DNA from 3 places in the Bradyrhizobium erythrophlei genome. Region 2 is predicted to be linked to each of the others. Evidence: predicted binding sites of a transcription regulator. Region 2 holds the regulator's gene; each other region holds the start of a gene.
What was found. Region 2 encodes LexA, which represses DNA repair genes until DNA is damaged. Its sites were predicted from a motif close to TGTTCNNNNTGTGTTCNG; they were not measured.
Positions count from the first base shown of each region.

Region 1: a site for LexA is predicted at 2,271-2,288, ahead of BUA38_RS28520 (DUF3072 domain-containing protein). Genes of this name have one in related genera too.
Region 3: a site for LexA is predicted at 2,251-2,268, ahead of BUA38_RS01625 (ImuA family protein). Genes of this name have one in related genera too.

Region 1 covers NZ_LT670849.1:5,958,291-5,965,434, reverse strand. Annotated here, with positions in the region: gene BUA38_RS28530 (DUF932 domain-containing protein) at 1-833, opposite strand, end outside; gene BUA38_RS28525 (hypothetical protein) at 1,671-1,859, opposite strand; gene BUA38_RS28520 (DUF3072 domain-containing protein) at 2,033-2,233, opposite strand; gene BUA38_RS28515 (hypothetical protein) at 2,372-2,569, shown strand; gene BUA38_RS28510 (hypothetical protein) at 2,592-2,798, shown strand; gene BUA38_RS28500 (hypothetical protein) at 2,981-3,187, shown strand; gene BUA38_RS28495 (thermonuclease family protein) at 3,201-3,728, shown strand; gene BUA38_RS28490 (SOS response-associated peptidase) at 3,742-4,404, shown strand; gene BUA38_RS28485 (ATP-dependent helicase) at 4,508-6,577, shown strand; gene BUA38_RS28480 (pyocin activator PrtN family protein) at 6,739-6,999, shown strand; gene BUA38_RS28475 (holo-ACP synthase) at 7,013-7,144, opposite strand, start outside.
Region 2 covers NZ_LT670849.1:6,621,029-6,628,172, reverse strand. Annotated here, with positions in the region: gene BUA38_RS31850 (HAD-IA family hydrolase) at 1-528, shown strand, start outside; gene glp (gephyrin-like molybdotransferase Glp) at 567-1,778, shown strand; gene lexA (transcriptional repressor LexA) at 1,967-2,671, shown strand; gene BUA38_RS31835 (hypothetical protein) at 2,908-3,327, shown strand; gene BUA38_RS31830 (hypothetical protein) at 3,464-3,805, shown strand; partial or broken gene BUA38_RS31825 (ComEC/Rec2 family competence protein) at 3,830-5,203, opposite strand.
Region 3 covers NZ_LT670849.1:358,245-365,388, forward strand. Annotated here, with positions in the region: gene BUA38_RS01620 (Y-family DNA polymerase) at 1-1,462, opposite strand, end outside; gene BUA38_RS01625 (ImuA family protein) at 1,368-2,177, opposite strand; partial or broken gene BUA38_RS01630 (TIGR03915 family putative DNA repair protein) at 2,348-3,013, shown strand; gene BUA38_RS01635 (inorganic phosphate transporter) at 3,282-4,916, shown strand; gene BUA38_RS01640 (M20 aminoacylase family protein) at 5,029-6,201, opposite strand; gene BUA38_RS01645 (GMC family oxidoreductase) at 6,364-7,144, shown strand, end outside.

The sequences.
Region 1 (7,144 bases), 660 kb from region 2:
AAATCCTCGACGCCCCAGAGATTGCGATTCTGGCAGACGGCCCGAAGATAGAAACTCGCAATACCAAGCGTCTTGGCACCGACCTCGGAATTCCAGCAATAGAAGCCGCGAAAGTAGAGGTCAGGCGAACCGTCCGCCAGTTTCCCCGCCTCGATCGGATTCAAGTCGTCGACCAGAAACAGGAACACATCTCGGTCCGAGGCGTACAGCGTGGTGGTGTTTTTCGTGATGTCGACGTGTGGGTTGTAGACACCCGTCGACCAGTCGAGCACACCGGGCACCTTCCAGCGTGTATCACCGGTGCCGTTGCCGGCGATCCGCTGCACGGCGGCAACCAGTTCGTGGTCGTAGATGCGCCCGTAGTCGGGGCCGGTGATAGCGCGCAGCTCAACGCGTCCGTCCTCGACCTCGAGGGTTTTGATCAATTCGGCGCGGTGCGACGTCAGCCCGTACTGAAGATTGATGGCGGCGAGCGAGGCTGGCAGCTCGCGCAGATAGGTGGCCGGCGCGCCGACCATCGTTGTGAGCTGACCAAAGCTCCAGTGCGTGGGTGCGAGGGGCATGTCCTCGCCTGGCAGCATCAGAGTCAGTCGCTCCGCGTCGCCACGGTTGGCTTCCACCCGGATCGACGCAGTTTCGGCCGTACGGGTCCTGCTTCGCTCGGCGCGGCCGCGCACCACGGCGTGCAATTCCGAGAGTGACAGGTACCGTTCGTCGGCCGGCCGCGAAAACCATTCCGAGGACACGCGGCCAATCCGCTCCCCGCGGTTCACATCCACCCTGTAGCCACCGCGCTCTCCGCGAGGGGCATCCACTATATTCAGCTGGGTCATGGGTTATCTCCATGACGGGCGCCGCAAGCCTCTCTCGCGACCTCCAACCCGTCACGGAAAAATCGGCCAACCTCTCACTCTGCGATGCTCGATCCACGCGCGAACGGAAGCTACGGAACATCCAAGGCTTCCCAAATCAGGCGAAGCCAGGCCTTTGCGGGCGCAAGCCCGCAGGAAAAGAGGCAGCCGCAGGAGCGTCAGCATAGCGCCGCCTCTTGGCGGGACGCGGGACCGACTGCAGTCGCGAGACCGGTTAATAAGGCACCCGAACGCGGGACAGTGATAGCGACGCCGGAATGCAATGACGGCGGGGCCCGCGGACGAGTGCCTCCGGCGAGCGACACATTAGCGACTTCACGACTCGTTGGTATCAATTTTGCTTTCGTGATATCGTCTCGGTGGTGTGCATGTCGATGCACGACATGCGCGCGACTACTGAGCCAATTTTTTCAGAGGACCACATGGCAAAGAAAGCGAAGAAGGCAAAGAAGAGCGCGAAAGCTACCAAGAAGGTGGCAAAGAAGACGTCGCGGAAGAAGTAACGACGAGAAAGTGCTGCTCCGGATCGAAATCCGGACCTAAATAGTTCTCTTCAGAGATCTGAAAGGGGCCTCTACAGGCCTTCGGATATCGAGGAGACAAGACAAGATCGGACCTTTGCGCAGACGGCGGCGGCTGCATAAAGGTCCGGTTTTTTATTGGCCCGCTGACGAAAGCCTGAACTGTTCTTGCGCGAAGGATCGACGCCGCAAGGCCGCGACGCAATTGCGGTGCGGTTCACGAGAGCCTGGTCCGCGAAAGCGGACGCCCCCGTCGCCGCATGCGCATCCAGCGTCGTTAGAACCCTTGAAGCGAGATTTCTTCTCGCGTCCTTGTCTGTGCGTCGTAGATTCTAACCAGGAGATTGGGAAAGCGCCTCTTCAGCTCTTCCCCACCTGCCTTGGCGCCGTCCCTAGTGGCGAATTCTGCTTTCATCCGGCCATCAACTTCGAGCGCATAACCTTGATCGGGCAGTTCACGGGTCATTCCAACCATCTTATTCCTTCGCGCATTCGAGCCGATAGAGACAATTGCTTAGCGTGAGTCGCAGAAATAGCGCCAGCGTGGGCCCAGCATCCAATGGCCGCATTGTGGACGACTCAGCGCTTCCATCCGGATATTTTCGGTGCGAACCGAGGCGCCCACTCGCTGCTTCAGAGCTAGAAGGAATCCGCCAGCGCGATCTCCGTTTTCAACGCATCGATGCGCCGTGCGGCTTCGCCAGAGCTCAAATTCGGCGCGTACTGTTTGGGCTGATAGGCCTCCTCGGCCAAGCTCTTCAGCCGCAAGGCCTGGGCTCGCGTCATAGGGCCGTCAAGGCGGCCTGCGACCCCACCGTATTTCGTAACCATGGCTTTCATTTTCCGTCTCTCTTTATATATGTGCCGCTTGACTCTATGTTCTCTTTTTGTTCTTATAAGCCCATGGACAACCGAATTAATGAAATCCGCCGCAAGATCAGATCCTTGCGGGCTGAGATGGTAGGCGTCGAGGACGCCATGCACGACCAGATCCGTAATGATCTGGACAGTACGGATTCCGCACTCCGGCTGATCGCTATGAGGACGGAACTCGCTGCGCTGGTGGCCGCATGGAAGGCCGCCGGCGGTAGCGACCCGTTGCCGACCATCGAGGAGCGGCTCAAGGCAAACAACCGGCCGGCCGAGAGGCCGAAGACCGCAACTCGCAGCCGATGATGACCTTGGCCCGGAGCGATCGATGGACCGCAATCTGGTTCTGCTCAATCGCAACATCGCCCGGCTCCGGCGCGACGTCCGGCTTCAGTCTTGCGAGATCGAGCAGCTGATAGCTGCTGATCTTGACTGCACGCCCGCGGCCCAACGGCTGATGCGGGCACAGGCTGATCTTGTTCTCTTCATCGAGAGGCGGGAGCGGCTGATCGCGCCGGCGGCGCATGAGCGATGATCCACTGCCGCTCAGGATTCTGGAGTTGCGCGCTCAGATCGCCGAACTCTCCAGCACCATCCACCAGCTTCAGCGATCCGGCCTCGACGACGCCGCACCACGTCTGTTGATCACAAGACGACGAGCGGAGCTCGAGGATCTGACGCGCCGAGCCAATCAACGATCGCACGGAGGCTGATGCTTTGGCCCACGAACCTCTAAAATGGTACGACGACAAGTCTGACCATCCAGCGTGGATCAAAGCGCTGGCCGACGTGCGACGGCAGGCGACACTGGAAGGCTACTGCTACCAACACGTACAAGCGATCATCGTCGCGATCGATCAGTATGCCGAAAGCGCGCTCGGCAATCGCGGGTATTTCCTGAACAAGCCACATCGGATTGGCTGAGGCAATCCGGATGATGATCACCCGGCGAACCGCAGCCTTGTTGATGTTCCTGTCACTTTGGAGCCAAGCCCTGGCTGATGACCTGATCGGGCAAGCCAGTATCATTGATGGCGACACACTGGAAATACACGGTACACGGATCCGTCTTTGGGGAATTGACGCACCCGAGAGCACCCAACTGTGCCGTGGCGAGGACAGCTTACAATATCGGTGTGGCGCAAAAGCTGCGAATGAACTGGACGCCTTCATTGCGAGACGGCCGGTCAACTGCACGCCGATGAACCTGGACCAGTACGGGCGGACGGTTGCAACCTGTTCGGTCGGAGACGCCGATCTCGGCGCGTGGCTTGCGCACAACGGCCTTGCGCTCGACTGGCCGCGCTATTCAAAAGGAAGGTATGAAGCCGATCAACGCGACGCCGAACGAGCCGGGCGTGGCATCTGGAGTGGCAGTTACGTTGAACCCTGGCTGTATCGGGCCTGCATTCGATCCCAGGGAAGTCCCGCCAGTTGCTCGGACGATGCAAACGCGCATCCTTAGAACGGACCCGCCAATGTGCAATCTTTATTCGATCACCACCAACCAGGCCGCCATCATCGCGCTATTTCGCGTCGTCAATCGCTATGTCGGCAACCTGCCGCCGATGCCGGGCGTTTTTCCGGACTATCCTGCGCCGGTCATACGCAACACGGACTGGGGCAGCGAACTGATCACCATGCGCTGGGGCATGCCCCCTCCTCCGCGGGCCGGCAACTTCCCGGTCACCAACATCCGCAACACCACCTCACCCCACTGGCGCGCGTGGCTTAAGCCAGAGAACCGTTGCCTCGTACCTGCCAACAGCTTTGCCGAGTACGCCCCCGAACCAAACCCGGAAACAAAGAAGAAGGACATCGTGTGGTTCGCGCTGAACGAGGACCGGCCGCTGTTTGCCTTCGCGGGCATCTGGACCGAATTCAAGGGAGACCGCGGCACGAAATCAAAGCCGATCCCTGGGCCTCACCTCGTCTATGGCTTCCTGACAACCGAGCCAAACGCGATCGTCGCGCCCATTCACGAGAAGGCGATGCCGGTCATTCTCACCACAGACGAAGAGCGCGACGTCTGGATACGTGCCCCTTGGGATGAAGCCAAAGCTTTGCAGCGCCCCTTGCCCGACGACACGCTGAAGATCGTCATGCGGGGCGCGGACAAGGAAGACAAGATGGTGGCTTGAGGCTTGCTAGCGCCAAACTGGCTGCCGCGAGCATGTCGCAGCTTATCTCGTTGCGGTTTCAAGACGAATCATCGAGCGTGACGTTCGATCAGGGGGGCAATTCGTGCTCGCGACGACCACAGCCTCATATCTCGAAACGCTCAATCCGGAGCAGCGTCGAGCCGTCGAGCACGGTGTCACCGCCGATGGTCATGTCGGGGCTCCCCTCCTCGTCATCGCTGGCGCGGGGTCCGGCAAGACGAACACGCTTGCGCATCGTGTGGCCCATCTGATCGTGAGTGGCGCCGACCCTCGGCGGATCCTTTTGATGACGTTCTCGCGGCGCGCGGCGTCCGAGATGTCGAAGCGGGTCGAGCGGATCGCCCGCAAGGTCCTGGGCGCGAATGCCGGCATCATGACCGACGCGCTCAGCTGGGCCGGGACTTTCCATGGTATCGGTGCCCGACTGCTCCGCGAATACTCCGACCAGATCGGGGTCAATCCCGCTTTCACCATTCATGACCGCGAAGACTCGGCCGACCTGATGAATCTCGTCCGGCACGAGCGCGGGCTCTCGAAGACCGAAAGCCGCTTTCCCACGAAGGGCACGTGCCTCTCGATCTACTCCCGCTGCGTCAACGCGGAGACCGAACTCGAAGAAGTACTCGGCGCGTCCTATCCGTGGTGCGCCGGCTGGGCCGCGGAGCTCAAGGAGCTTTTCGTCGCATACGTAGAGGCCAAGCAGAAGCAGAATGTCCTCGATTATGATGACCTTCTTCTGTACTGGGCACACATGATGTCCGAGGCTGCCATTGCCGACGACGTTGGCGGCCGCTTCGATCACGTGCTCGTCGACGAATACCAGGACACGAACCGCCTGCAATCGTCGGTTCTGCTGGCGTTGAAGCCCGGAGGGCGGGGTCTCACCGTGGTCGGCGACGACGCGCAATCGATCTACTCGTTCCGCGCCGCCACCGTCCGCAATATTCTCGATTTTCCCGAGCAGTTCAGTCCGAAGGCGGAGATCGTCACCCTCGATCGCAACTATCGTTCGACGCAGCCGATCCTTTCCGCCGCAAACGGGGTCATCGATCTCGCCAGGGAGCGTTTCACAAAGAACCTGTGGACGGAGCGCATGTCATCGGTAAGACCTCGCCTGGTCGCCGTGCGCGACGAGGCCGACCAGGCGCGCTACATCGTCGAGCGCATTCTCGAAACCCGCGAGGAAGGAGCCCTCCTCAAACAACAGGCGGTGCTCTTCCGTACGTCTTCGCACAGCGGGCCGCTGGAGGTCGAACTCACCCGCCGCAACATTCCATTCGTGAAGTTCGGCGGCCTGAAGTTTCTCGACGCCGCGCACGTCAAAGACCTGCTCGCCCTGCTGCGGCTCGTTGAGAATCCCCGCGATAGGGTCGCTGGCTTCCGCGTGGCGCATTTATTGCCGGGGATCGGCCCCGCTTCCGCGCAACGGATCCTCGATCACATGGCGGAGGCCGCTGACCCGCTCGGCGCTCTTTGTACCTTCCCGTGCCCGCCCCGTGCCGGTGACGATTGGACCACGTTCGTAGGGACGATCGGAAACCTCCGATATTCGGAATGGCCCTCGGACCTGGAGCGTGCCCGCCTCTGGTACGAACCACATCTCGACCGCATCCACGAAGACGCCGAGGTTCGACGTGCCGATCTCCTCCAACTCGAACAGATAGCCGCCGGATATCCTTCGCGTGAACGCTTCCTGACGGAACTAACTCTGGATCCGCCGGACGTGACCAGCGATCAGGCGGGCGTGCCATTGTTGGACGAGGACTATCTGATCCTGTCGACCATCCACTCGGCAAAGGGCCAGGAATGGAAGTCAGTGTACGTTCTCAACGTGGTCGACGGCTGCATGCCGTCTGACCTCGGAGCAGGCACCTCCGCTGAACTGGAAGAGGAACGCCGCCTTCTCTACGTCGCGATGACGCGGGCAAAGGATGATCTTCATCTCGTGGTGCCGCAGCGTTTCTTCACACACGGCCAGCATTCCCAAGGTGACCGGCACGTTTACGCATCGAGAACCCGCTTTATCCCCGAGAAGCTGCTTGGCCTATTCGAGCGCACGAATTGGCCGATAGCGTCTCCAGGCACCGCGCGCGGACCAAGCCAAGGCCCACGAATCGACATCGGCGCTCGCATGCGAGGGATGTGGCGCTAGGCCTTGCTGCCGACCACATCGGTCGTCCCTTGTTCAGAGCAACTAGTGGAGGACTCGCCAACTTGTAGCGAAACGCGCCGAACCCCGCACCGCCGCGCTTCAAATCTGAACAAGCCGCATATAGTTGTCTACACTTCCGGGGCTCTGCAGGCTCGGGTTCCATGAACACCACATTTCTTCTCATGGCACAGTATGGCGGCAAGGCGATCATTCCCGTCGAGCAGGCCTGCCAAGACTATTTCTCGCATTTGAGCCCGAACAAGCTGATCCAAAAATTGAGTGTCGGGGAGATAACGATTCCGCTCGTCCGAATGGAGGCAAGCCAGAAATGCGCAAAGGGCATCTACCTCGTGGATCTAGCGAGCTATCTCGACGCGCGTATCGCGGCGGCAAGAAAAGGGTTGACCGCCATGACGCGATGACAGCGAAGCTTCCCTAGGGCACCGGCACAGCCGAGATCGTAACGATGGCCTGGGCTAGCCCCGCCCCGCCGGCACAAGCCACGTGCACTCGGACGACATGACCAGGCGGCGTGATTTCTTGCAATCTTTGAAGTGCTCCGCCCGA
Region 2 (7,144 bases):
GCCCGCCAGGCTGGATGCGAACCTGTCCTGCTTGGACAGCGCTTCCTGCGCGGGGAATTGTACCACCAGCACGAGAAGGGCGAGATCAGCGACGAGGCCTTCTTTGCCGGCTTAAGATCCTCTCTCGGTGTGGAACTCTCCGACGCGCAATTTGTCGACGGCTGGAACGCGATCTTTGTCGGCGAAATACCCGGGATCAAAACCCTGCTCGCCCGCGCCGCGAAACACCTGCCGCTCTATGCGTTCTCGAATACGAACGCGGTGCATGGCGCCTATTTTTCCGTTCAATATGCGGAAGTGCTCGGCCATTTCCATCAGATTTTTCTATCATCCACCATCGGGCTTCGAAAGCCGGACGCGGAAGCCTATGATCACGTCGTGCAGGCCATCGGCGTGCCGGCGGAACGCATTGTGTTCTTCGACGATCTCGACGAAAACATCAGGGGTGCCTGCGAGCGCGGCCTCAAGGCGGTTCGGGTCACCTCGTCCGGCGACGTCGCTCGCGCGCTTCAAGCGCTCGGAATCTAGGAAGGCGGTTTGAACGTGTTCATTCGCGGAGTCCTGTCGTGGCACTGATGCCGGTCGCCGATGCCCTGGCCGCGGTTCTTTCGGGCGCCGAAGCACTGCCCGAGGAAATGACTGCGCTGGATTTGGCTTTCAAGCGCATTCTGGCGCGCGATCTGGCCGCACTGCGTACCCAGCCGCCGCAGGCGATGTCGGCCATGGACGGCTATGCGGTCCGCGCGACAGATGCCAGGCAAGCCGGCACACCCCTCAAGGTCATCGGCGAGATCGCCGCCGGACGGCCTTTCGATCGCGTCGTAGGCGCGGGCGAGGCGGTACGCATCTTTACCGGCGGCGTGATCCCCGAAGGCGCCGATGCCGTCATCATTCAGGAAGATACCGTGGTCGAGGGCGACGGGATCAAAATCACCGAAGCCGCGATCGCCGGCCGCCACATTCGCCGCGCCGGCGTCGACTTTCGTGAAGGCGACGTGTTGCTCAAGGCGGGCCAGGAGCTTTCCGACCGCGACCTCTCGCTCGCAGCCTCCATGAACTACCCTCTGCTGCCCGTTCATCGCCGGCCAAAGGTGGCGCTGCTGGCGACCGGCGACGAGTTGGTGATGCCGGGTCAAACCCCCGGGCCCGGCCAGATCGTCTATTCCAACGGTTATGCGCTGCGGGCGCTCGCCCGGGCCGAAGGCGCCGACGTGCTCGACCTCGGCATTGCCGCGGATACGCTCGAGGCCACCCGGAGCGGAATTCGCCGCGCGCGCGATAGCGGCGCCGACGTCCTGATCACGACCGGAGGGGCTTCGGTCGGCGACCACGACCTGGTCAAGAAGTCGCTCGACGCCGAAAACGTGGCGATGGCCTTCTGGCGGATCGCCATGCGGCCCGGCAAGCCGCTAATGCACGGTCGCCTCGGGGACATGCGCGTGATCGGCCTGCCCGGCAACCCCGTATCGTCTTACGTATGCGCGTTCCTGTTTCTCGTGCCGTTGATTCGCAAACTCTGCGGCCAAACAGTGATCCATCACACCACCGAATCTGCGCTGTTGGGGCATGGCGTGTCGGCCAACGATCAGCGCGAGGACTATTTGCGCGCCCGTCTTACGACACGCGAGGACGGCGCGTTGATCGCAACCCCGGTCAATCAGCAGGACAGTTCGCTGCTTGGGAATCTCGCTGCGGCACAGGCACTTCTGATACGTCCGCCGTTTGCGCCGGCGGCTGACGCAGGCAGAGTTTGCGAGATCCTCAGGCTCCCCGCCTGAGCGGGTTCGAGCGCTCGGCGCGCTCGCCCTCATTGACGAAAAATTAAGTGGTTGCGGAACACATATGGAACAGATAGTGTTCGTTCATGATTTGTTTCTGAAGTTTGGCGATGATCTTCGGGCTCCCTCAAGCCTTGAACGCCAGACGTCTCGGAAACTGAACGACAGCAACCTGGGGACTGGTCGAGATGCTGACACGCAAACAATACGAACTTCTGCGGTTCATTAGTGAACGGCTGAAGGAGTCGGGCGTGCCGCCCTCTTTTGACGAAATGAAGGACGCCCTCGACCTGCGCTCCAAATCCGGCATTCACCGTCTGATCACCGCGCTCGAAGAGCGGGGCTTCATTCGCCGCCTCCCCAATCGCGCCCGCGCGATCGAAGTCATCAAGTTACCGGAACTGGCCAGCGCCGGCGGCGGTAGCCGGCGGGGTTTCACCCCGAGCGTCATCGAAGGCACGCTTGGCAAGGTTCGCGGCCCCAGCGCCGGTGCGGAGGACGATGGCAACCGTCCGGTCGCCGTGCCCGTCATGGGCCGCATCGCGGCCGGCACCCCGATCGAGGCGTTGCAGACCCGCAGCCACACCATCAGCGTGCCGCCGGATATGCTCGGCGCGGGCGAACATTATGCCCTCGAAGTGCGCGGCGACTCGATGGTGGAAGCGGGAATCCTGGATGGCGACATGGCGCTGATCCAGCGCAACGAAACCGCCGACACCGGCGACATTGTCGTCGCCCTGATCGACGACGAGGAAGCCACGTTGAAGCGCTTCCGCCGTCGCGGTGCATCGATTGCACTCGAGCCGGCGAATGCGGCCTACGAAGTCCGCATCCTGCCGCCGAACCGGGTCAAGATTCAGGGCAAGCTCATCGGCCTTTACCGGAAATACTGAGCTCCGGACCCACCTTCCGCAAACACACCGGTGTCTGGCGATTTCCGCGGAACCAAAAGGTTCCTCAAAGCGTATTGTATTGGCAAAACAAATTTGTGATGCGACGCCGACCGGCAAGCCGCAGAATTGCCGCCAAGCGGCAACACAATCGCACCCTAATGTTCATCAAGATGGAGGCTGGCGCCTCTTTTCGATGGAAGAGACGCGGCCGGCTATCTCAAGCGAGGAGCCATCCGATGTGTGACTATAGTCTGCACGCCGTCGCCACGCGCCCTGCCAAAGCGGGCGAGACGCTGATCACCACGACCTTCCGCGGCACGTCCACCAAGGGCTTTGCGTCGGAAGCCGAACCCGAAGTCGCGGTCTGCCTGTTGCCGGGCACGGAACTCGCCTTTGCCGACAACGTCAGATACGACAGCCGCTGGTTCTGGACACGGCGCTCGGCCTTCCGGGTCGGCAAGCTCGGCGAGATCGATCGCCATCTTACCGATCGTCATCACGACACGATCGAATTTCCTGACGGCAGCCATGTGCTGGTGACGCTGCTCCGCGAGGGGCAACGCGCGACCGTGTTGCAGCTGCCTGCCATCAAGCAGGCCGTCCCTCGCCCCGTTCTCGCCGGCACTCCGCAGCCGCGGCCGGTGATCACGGGCTGAAAGCCAACGGGCAGTAGCCAGTTTGTTTAGTGCGTCATGAGTTCCTCGAACGATAAGCGCGTCAGGGAATTGAATCAGCTCAAGCTGGCCCTGACGACCTTCGCCTTGCACCTCGATGCGTTTGAGGAACGAACGCATGGATTGCTGCGTTCAATCGGCCGACCGGGAGACGATGGTCAGCCGGGCCGCGGATCTCGCAAAGGAGGCGCTTTTGCCGGTCAATAAGGTCACATGGCAGCAGGTCGGGCACGTCACCGAGCCTGGCCGATACATGTTCCGCTTCGGATGGCTGACGGTGGCGCCTGACGATCTCGCGATCTGGGAGCAGTTTCCGAACGCGCGCTTCACCCTTGTTCAGACGTCTTCGCCGCCCTTGGCGGCGGAGTCGGGTGAACCAATCGAGACCGACGAATTCCACCTTGGTGCGTTCGAACTGCACGGCAACGACGATTTCCACGACCAGCACGCAGCCGCCTGATCGGCCGCCGGCGCCGACGGAGCATCAGTCCTCGCTCTGAAGCTCCGCCTCCGGCGGTGTAGCGTCGGCCGGGCGCGCCGGGGCGCCTCCAACGGCAAGCTCCCTGTCGGTCTCGGCATCACCGGTGGCTGGCGCCCAAGGTCTGTCTGCACCCCTCGGCTTGACCGCATCGATGACAAGTCCGCGCCTGGTCCAGCGCAGCGCCATTGCGCCTTGCGCGCGCAATCGCTTCAGTTCAAGCACGGTCGCCTGGCATCTCGGCGGCGCGGGGCTCGCCGTCACGATCAAGGCGGTCCTGGCGCAGTCGTCCGCCAGCCCGTCGGGTTTTAAGGACAGCGCGACAAAGCGCCCGTCGGCCATCGGCACGACGCAGCCTTCGCCGTCACAGGACACGCCATCGCCAAGTGAAACATCGGTCGCATCCCGGCTGTCGGCGTCAGCCGCCAGCCATTCCTTGACCAGGAACGCATCTTTCGCCGTCTTCATCAGGTGCAGCCGCCCGTCACGGCCGCGGACGGCGACGTTATGACCGTCAGCCGAAATCAGCACGTCCGGTTTTGGCGTAGCCATCACGGCGATCACCGACAGCACAAGCAAGCCGGCCCCAAGCCAGCGCAATGGCGTCCGCAACAGTCCAAGCAGCACAATTCCCAGGCTGGAGGCGATCAGTGGCCCGGTGCCGAAAGCCGAGACCCGGCCGATGGCGCCGGGAAGCGCTGCGACCCACTCGGTCACCACGATCATCCAGCCGATGCCGACCCCCATCAGCCACCAGAAGAAGCCGTCAAAGCCGAACGGCATCGCCACAAGCCCGAGCATACCCGCGGGCATCACGATGGCGGACACCACCGGCATCGCCGCGAGATTGGCAAGCAGACCGTACGGCGTGATCCGGTGGAAATGAAAGGCGGCATAGGGCGTGGTGGCGAGACCCGCAACCAGCGAAGCGAGCGCCAGCGTCACCAGTTCACGTCCGCCCCACAGCGCGACCTTGGCCGCCGTCGAATTTTCCGGCGTCGCGAACAAGCGGGGCATGCCGATCTGAACCAGCGCGACAAGGCCAAGCGTTGCCGCAAACGACATCTGGAAGCTTGGATGCACCAGCGCCTCCGGCGCCAGCACCAGCACCACGATCGCCGCCAGTGCAAGCGTGCGGAACGTGATGGCGCGGCGATCGACCATGACGGCGATCAGCACCACGGCAGTCATGTAGAACGATCTTTGTGTGGCGACTTCGGCGCCCGACAGCAGGAGATAAAAGGTAGCCGCGGCAAGTGCGGCCGCGGCGGCCCATTTCTTGATGGGGAACGCCACGGTCAGCACCGGGAAAAGCGCAAGCAGCGCGCGAATGGCAAAGAACACCACGCCCGCCACCACCGCCATGTGGTAGCCCGACACGTGTCAAGCGTTCTATTTTAGACCGTAAAATAGATACTTAGCGGCAATTTGCTTCCCGTTTGTTCTGACTGGGAAGCAAGTGGGCCACCCTCCCCGCTTGTGCATTGTTGCGGTTTGCGAACGCTGGCACCTTGCCTAGGTGCTTGGATCAAGGGCCCCGCAAGGACACGCTCCCAGGCTGGAATGCGAGACCCCCCTGCAGGGACACGGTCGACATCGCCCCCGGCATCTCCGGATACGGCACAGATATGAAGCCCGACGGAAGCTCCGTTTTGCGGGCGATTTAGTGTGTTTGATTTCACTCTAGGAAGGCCGCTGGTGCGAGATATCCTCGGAAACTGGGCGGAAGCCGTCGCGTTCCCAGTCGTCCAAATCAGCGAGCCGCTTCCAATATTCAACGATGCTCATGAGGCGCAGGGATTCGCGGGGGTCAGTCTCCTTGTCAGCCTTGCTCGCTAGACGAGCGGCCCACACCCTGAAATTCGGTGCTTGGGACATATCATCCCTCCAAAATCCCGAGTCTCTGGGCGGACCGATAGGGCCGCTCATCGTGAGCTCGATTCTTGGCGATAGCGGGCCGCTAGGACGTTCGCCTGCGAGTGCTCAGCAATCCACTTGGTTGCGTCATGCTCGGTAATGAAACCCTTGACTACTTCCGTTTCGCCATCGGGCCATAGAATATCGACGCCCCAGCCAGACCCGGGATTTTTCCGCGCCACGAAAGTTGGTCGCTGCTCGGACATCCGACGAATATGCGCCTGTGCCGACACGGTTCAAGCCAGTCATCCTGACACAAAAAAACTGCGCAGAACTCACCGGATGGGGTCCGGGATTCGCGGGCTGTCATGAGCCGCCGATCGGGACCAGCGCAGATTCCTCGAGACGCCATTGGATGGACCTTTAGAGGCCCGCGCGCGTTGAGGCCTTAGACCGGGGGCGACCGCAAAACCCGGAGCTTTTCAGTTATGAGCAATATCCCCTTGGACATCGAAAGACGGTGCGAACAGCGCTGGGCTGCCAGATTTTCGGCCGCGCGCGCCCTCCGAAAGCAGCACCGCCTTGAAGGGCAGCGGCAGCAACTCGCTGCGCCCGACAACTGCAAAAGAGAAACCCCCCGCGTTAAGTCGGTGGGCTTGAAGCCTGCACCGGCTGTGTGAGCGCGGGGCCGAAACCGCGGCCCGTTGCGGCCGGCCAGGGACACCAGGCCACGAAACACGATTTGCCACTCGACAACATACTCCTGAAACAGACCAAGGAGCAGCCTTCAGGGTACGCGTAGATCAGACAATGGAGTCAGATCATGTCGTACATACTCAACATTCTGTATCGAGCCTATTTCCGCTCCTGCATGACGCAGCTCCGAAGCTTGGCCTGAGAAAACTCAGGGAATGATTAGTGCACTTGTTTTTGGGATCCGGTCCAATGTTCGAAATTGTCATTGCGGTCGCTGCAACGATCAGTGCCAGCATTTTCCTGGTGCATGCGCTCGAGGCTTACCTGACCCATTAGCCACTCGTCGCTGAGAGCTTAAAAGCGCGGGACCGAAGCCCCGCGCCCTGTTCTCGTTGGCGCGGTCTCGGCAAAGGTCCGTGTGTCAACCTAAGTGATTGATCTCGCTCGCGCCTGTGTCAGTGTGTCAAAAGCGCGAGCGAGCAACTCATTGAATCCGCAGCGTGTTCTCAGAAGTACAGTCCCTTGTTAGGAACAGCGTTGAACGGCAACGGATCGCGATCGGAGCGTGAACGAGCTAAGCAAGGGTCTGGAGGGTCTTCCCTGCCGTCTCCGGGCACCTACTTCTTGCTGCTCGACCTGATGCAGGGTGCCCGTTATGATGTCGCGTTAATTTCCCGATCAAAGATTTCAGAGGAGATTTGGTCATGTTTCGATTTTCGGTAGCTCTTACTGCCGCGTTAGCTGTGATAACGGCGACCACAATCAGCA
Region 3 (7,144 bases), 1.3 Mb from region 2:
CCGCACTTCCCGCCCGCCACCACTCCATGGCGACGCGTTCGGGCCCCTCGACGCGAACCACGGCATGGGTGGCGCGGCGCCAGACGAACCGCGCCGGTGGACCATCCGGCACCTCGGCGATCACCTTGATTTGCTCCGGCCGCTCGAACAGCCGCAAGGGCCGCAGTGGCGGCTCGCCGGCGACACGCGCAGGCCAGGTGGATTGCGCAGCTTCCAGCAGATGATGCTGCGCCGGTGCTTTCAGCACGGCGCGCTCGGGAATGTGGGTGTCCTGCGGCAGGTGAACGACCACGCGCTTGCCGCCGATGCGCGCGGCAATGCGGTCGATCAGTGCCGAGACTTCATCCTGATCATGCACATGGGCGTCGAGATCGCGCTGCTCCTGCACCACGATTTCGGTGCGGCTCGCGGTCAGACGAATGAGATCGAATCCGAAGCCGGGATCGAGCGGATCGCTTAAAGCCTCCAGCCGCTCGCGGAACAGCCGGTCGATCACCTCGCCTCGCGTCACGGGCTGCCCGGTATCGACCGTGATGGTGCGGACCGCACCATCGGTGCGGAAGAAGCGCGCTTCCAGTTGACGCGCACCCTTGCCCTGCTTGCCCATCGCCGCGACCAGCGTCCCGGCCAACCCCGACAAGGTGGCGGAGATCACCGCTTCGGTCGCGACCGGCTCGGCAAAGCGCTTTTCCACGATGTAATCGGGCAGCGGCTTGCGCGGACTGATCGGCGCATCGCTATGTCCCAACGCCTGTTCCAACAGCGCCGTGAAACGAGCACCAAATCTCGCGGTGATTTCGTGCCGCCCCCGGTCGGCCACCTCGCCGATGGTTTTCAGGCCGGCGCGGCGCAAACCCGTCACCACGGCCATATCCGCCCCCAATGCCGATATCGGCAGCAACCGGACAGCTTCGGCCTCTTCGCCGTCGCGGACGATCCGGCCATGGACATGACGGGTCAGCGTCCGCGCGCAGACGGCCGTGCCCGCGATAGCGCCGCTGACCCTAAATCCCTGCGCGGTCAGGACACTGCACACGAGGTTCATCATCGCCGCCTCGCCGCCAAACAGATGCGCGCAGCCGCTGATGTCGAGAAAAAGACCGTGAGGCAGATCGAGCGCCACCAGCGGAGTGAAACGGTCACACCATTCGGCGATGGCGTTCAGCGCGTCGGCGTCCGCAACCTCATCGGCATCATGGACCTGCACGTCAGGACAGATGGCGCGGGCGTTCGCAAGCGGCAGGTCGACCGCGAGGCCCACATGCGTCGCCGCGTCGTTGAGCGCGGAAATCCGCAACATGTTGTTTTGCCTGGCAACGACAATGCTGAGCTCATCCAACTGTTCGAGCCGATTTGAAGCGTCGTCTTCACGCGACCCGATAACCGCTTCGCGCAAAAGCGTTTTTGCGCGCAGGCGCCTGATGCGGTCGGTGGGCAGGCGCGGCAGCCACAGGCTGAGAATACGTCGCCGGTTCTCCGAAAAGGCACTCATCGCTTTTCCATTCCATGATCCAGTGGCCGGTGGGGCCATGACGGTTGCGGACAAGCTGCGTCTCAAACAGAGGCGAGCCCCATGCACTCGATGGGGTCGAGCCCGGCGGCGAATGCGCCGCTCGCACGATCCATCGGGTCTCGGCGGTCGAGGCCCTCGGCTCTGCCGCCATCCGCAACATCAGGGCGGTTGCGCCTGAAGTCTGGGCGGCCAGTGTCAGCTTGCGGCTGGCGACGAGGTCGAGTTGCCGCGCCTCGCCCCAGACCTCCAGCACGACGGCGCCCACCGCATCGCAAGCCAACGCGTCTGCTGTCGCACGCAGCGCATGGTCGACGTCGGCCGCGTGGACGCTGACGAAAAGGCGCGGATCGAGGCCGAGTTCGGAAAGCCCGCTCATCGAGACGGCGCCAGTTTCCACTTCCGTGAAATCCTGCCGGATCCAGACCACGGGCCGCCGGCTAGCCACCCGCCCTGCCAATCCTGCGACAAAGCCGGTCGCCGCCGCGCTCTGCCGGCCTGCTTCCGCAAACACCTCGTGCATGGCGCCCACAGCGAGGCCGCCTTGCAGGTGGGCGTCGGCATCAGTGTGCCCGAGCGGGACCTTGCGCGACGAATACGCCGCGCCATGCGCCTCGATGCGCTCGATGCTGCCGCGCAAGGCGGCAACCTTTCCTGCTGCGCTCATCATGATGCGCCGCGCCCTTTTCGAAATCTGATGTCGCCGTTCTGATTTTGAGAGAACCAGAAGCTGGCTCATTTGTTCATGATATGTTCTAATTTAAAGCTAACGGCGACGAAAGAGTCAATCGAATTGGCCGCTCTGAGATTCGTAAATGGAATCAAGGGGATTTAGACATGGACGGGCAACCCAAGCTGGAAATCCGCATCCACGAAACCGATTTCGACGGCTGGCGCCAAGCCGCTCGCGCGCTGGTGCTGGATGGCGTCACACCAGAGGACGTGATGTGGAGCATCAAGGGTGAAGAAGAATTGTTCGCACCCGGCGAGAGGCAGCCGCAACCGCGCTCATCGACCGAAACATTCAGCGTTTCCGCCAGGTTTGTAGAGCTCGCCAAAATCGCGATCCTGCACCGTGATCCCCGGCGGTTCGCGATGCTTTACCGCCTGTTGTGGCGATTGCGCTGCAATCACGACCTTCTCGAGGTCGCGACCGATCCCGACGTTACCAGCGTCACGGCGATGGCAAAGGCAGTGCGGCGCGCCGAGCACAAGATGCACGCCTTTGTCCGCTTCCGCGAAATCGGGCGGGAACGCGACGCGCAATACGTCGCCTGGTTCGAGCCGGAGCACCATGTCGTTGAGCTGGCAGCGCCGTTCTTCGCGCGCCGTTTTGCCGATATGCCCTGGTCGATCCTGACGCCCGAACGCTGCGCACATTGGGACGGCTTTGCGATCTCGTTCACGTCGGGCGTCAGCAAGGCGATGGCGCCAACCTCGGATCGACTGGAAGAGACATGGCGGCGCTACTACGCCACGGTCTTAAATCCCGCCCGGCTCAGGTGAAGGCGATGCGGCATGATCGACTTTTTGAGCCGTTCTGCTAGGTTCCCTCACGCGAGCGTAGACCCGCTCGTTTTTGCCATTTATTCCCGCACAAATTTGCGTGCGATCGGCAGGCTGCTCACAAGGCCGTTCAAAAGATTTTCTGTCAGCAATTCAATAAGATCTGGGAAGTTCTTCGTTACCGGCGGGGATAACTCCGCCTATGTCATCTAACCTTCAAAACCATCCGTCAATGATGAAGGCTCACCGTATCAGGGGCGTCGATATGTCTGATTTTGCACTTGACCAAAAAATTAGCGGGACGGACGGCGGACCGATCCAGCCTGCCTCCCGACCCAATCTCGACAAGGGCTTCAACCCCCTGACGATGATCATCTTTTTCGGCATTCTCGCGGCAGGCCTGCTGTTCGTGGCTTACAGTATTTACGCCGACGTCGATGCCACCGGCGCCAAGATCACGACCTACCTGCCCTACATCCTGCTGATGGTAGCGCTGCTGATTGCGCTGGGCTTCGAATTCGTCAACGGCTTCCATGACACCGCCAATGCGGTGGCGACCGTGATCTACACCCATTCGCTTCCGGCCGAATTCGCCGTGATGTGGTCGGGCTTCTTCAACTTCCTCGGCGTTCTGACCTCCTCCGGCGCGGTGGCCTTCGGCATCGTTTCGCTGCTGCCGGTCGAGCTGATCCTTCAGGTCGGAAGCAGCGCCGGCTTTGCGATGGTGTTCGCCCTGCTGATTGCTGCGATCATCTGGAACCTCGGCACCTGGTGGTTCGGCCTGCCGGCTTCCAGCTCCCACACCCTGATCGGGTCGATCATCGGCGTCGGCATCGTCAATGCGCTGATGCGCGGCCGCGACGGCACCTCGGGCGTTGACTGGAGCAAGGCCACCGAAATCGGCTACGCGCTCTTGTTGTCGCCGCTGGTCGGCTTCATCTGCGCAGCCTTGCTTCTGCTGCTCCTGAAAGTGCTCGTCCGCAATCCGGCGCTCTACGCCGCGCCGGAGGGCAACAAAGCCCCGCCCGTCTGGATCCGCGGCCTTTTGATCCTGACCTGCACCGGCGTCAGCTTCGCGCACGGTTCGAACGACGGCCAGAAGGGCATGGGCCTGATCATGCTGATCCTGATCGGCACCGTGCCCACCGCCTATGCCCTCAACCGCGCCTTGCCGGACTCGCAGATCGCCGTGTTCCAGCAAACCTCCGACGCCGCTTCCAAGGTGGTTGCGGCCAAGGGCGCCGGCCACAGCATCATCGGCGATCCGCGCCCGGCCGTAACGCAATACGTGTCGCAGCATCGCATCAGCGAAGGCACCTATCCGTCGCTCGCTGCCCTGGTGAAGGACGTCGGCGATCAGGTCCAGAAATACGGTTCGCTGAACAAGGTTCCGTCCGAGGTCGTCGGCAACACCCGTAACGACATGTACCTGACCTCGGAGGCGATCCGCTTCCTGATGAAGGACAAGGAAAGCGACCTCAGCAAGGACGAGATCGCGACCTTGAACAAGTACAAGGGCTCGCTGGACGCCGCCACCAAGTTCATCCCGAACTGGGTGAAGATCGCGGTCGCGCTGGCGCTCGGCCTCGGCACCATGATCGGCTGGAAGCGCATCGTCGTCACGGTCGGCGAGAAAATCGGCAAGACCCACCTCACCTACGCGCAAGGCGCGGCCGCCGAACTGGTTGCTGCTGCTACGATCGCCGCAGCCGACAACTTCGGCCTCCCGGTGTCCACCACCCATGTGCTGTCGTCCGGCGTCGCCGGCGCCATGGCCGCGAACGGATCGGGGCTTCAGGTTGCGACTATCCGCAACATGGCGATGGCCTGGGTGCTGACGCTGCCCATAGCGATCATGCTTTCGGGCAGTCTGTACTTTATCTTCGCCCACCTGTTCTAGATTCAGGCGGATCGAACACATCAGAAAGGGGCCCGCGTGACGCGGGCCTCTTTTATTTTGGCTGATTGAGTAGTCCGGCTATTTGACCGTGTTTGTTCAGCAGCGCCAACCCTCACGCCGCGAGCGTGTTCTCGACCAGCTTGATCCAGTAGGACGTGCCATAGACGATCGCGTCGTCGTCGAAATTATAGGCCGGATGATGCAAGCCGGCGCTGTCGCCATTGCCGCAGAAGATGAACGCGCCCGGCCGCTTCTCGAGCATGTAGGCGAAATCCTCGCCTCCCATCAGCGGCGGCATCTCGGTAACATTGCCGTTGCCGGCGACTTCTTCCGCCACCTTGATCGCGAAATCGGTTTCCGCCGCATGGTTGACGACGACCGGGTAGCCGCGAAGGTATTCGAGGTCGATCTTGGCGCCGGTCATGCGTGCCACGCCCTCGACCACCTCGCGTACCCGTTTTTCAACCAGCGTCCGCACTTCCGCGGTCAAGGTCCTGACGGTGCCCCGGATTTCGGCGGTTTGCGGAATCACGTTGCGGGCGTTGCCAGCGTGAAATTCGCACATCGAGACGACCGCGGACTCAAGCGGATCGACGCTCCTCGAAACGATCGACTGCAACGCGGTCACCAGTTGCGCGCCGACCATGACGGAATCGATGGAGAGATGCGGACGCGCGGCGTGCCCGCCGCGGCCCTCGATATGAATGTTGACGGCGTCGGTCGAGGCCATGATCGGGCCCGGCCGGATCGCAAAGGAGCCGACCGGAATCCCCGGACCATTGTGCATGCCGTAGACCTGATCGATTGGGAAGCGATCGAATAGCCCGTCCTTGATCATGGCCGCGGCGCCGAAACCGCCCTCTTCCGCCGGCTGGAAGATCACGACCGCATCGCCGGCGAAATTCCGGGTTTCGGCCAGGTAGCGTGCCGCGCCGAGCAGCATCGCGGTATGCCCGTCGTGACCGCAGGCGTGCATCTTGCCCGAGGTTTTCGAGGCATAGGGCAGTCCGGTCGCCTCCTCGATCGGAAGCGCGTCCATATCGGCACGAAGTCCGATCGTCTTGACGCCGCTGCCTTTGGCCGCCTTGCGTCCCTTGATGACGCCGACGACGCCAGTCCCGCCGAGACCCGTCACCACCTCGTCACAGCCGAACTCTCGAAGCCGCTCCGCCACGAAAGCCGACGTACGCTTCTCCTCGTATCCGAGTTCAGGATGTTCATGGATGTCGCGGCGCCAAGCCTGAATGTCAGGTTGCAGGTCGGCGGCACGGTTGACGATGGGCATGGGTAAACTCGGTTTTGAATGCTTGATCAACGTCTTATCTAGCACACCGGTTGTGGTGGACCCAATAGCTCTGGATCATTGACAAAGCGGCCGGGTCGAGACTTTCTCCGGCCCATTAACGTCTGACTAACGGGATAGCGGACGAAGGGCGGAAACGAGAAAATGACGACACGTATCGAGGGAGATTTCGACTACATCATCGTCGGCGCCGGCACTGCCGGATGCATCGTCGCCAACCGCCTGTCGGCCAACCCGAAAAACCGGGTTCTGATCCTGGAAGCCGGCGGCAGCGACAACTGGATCTGGTTTCACATCCCGGTCGGATACCTCTTTGCGATCGGCAATCCGCGCTCCGACTGGATGTTTCGCACCGAGGCTGAGGCCGGTCTCAACGGACGTTCGCTGGCCTATCCACGGGGCAAGGTGATCGGCGGCTCCTCGGCGATCAACGCCATGATCTCGATGCGCGGACAGGCCGCCGATTATGATCACTGGCGGCAGCTCGGCCTCACCGGCTGGGGCTACGACGACGTCCTGCCGGCCTTCCGCCGGCTGGAGGATCACTTTCTCGGCGAGAGCGAACATCATGGCGTCGGCGGCGGCTGGCGTATCGAGGCGCCGCGGCTGTCATGGGCCGTTCTTGATGCCGTCGGCGACGCCGCCGAGCAGATGGGCATTCGCAAGATTGCGGATTTCAACACCGGCGACAACGAAGGCGTCGGCTATTTCCACGTCAACCAGAAGCGCGGCCGCCGCTGGTCCTCGGCGAGAGGATTCCTCAAACCCGCGCTGACGCGCACCAACCTGCGCCTCGAGAAGAACGTCCTGGTCGACCGCCTCATCGTCGAGAATGGCCGTGCCGTGGGCGTCGCGTTCACGAGGGACGGACAGGTTTTCGAGGCCCGCAGCAAGGGCGAAGTGATCCTGTGCGCTGGCTCGATCG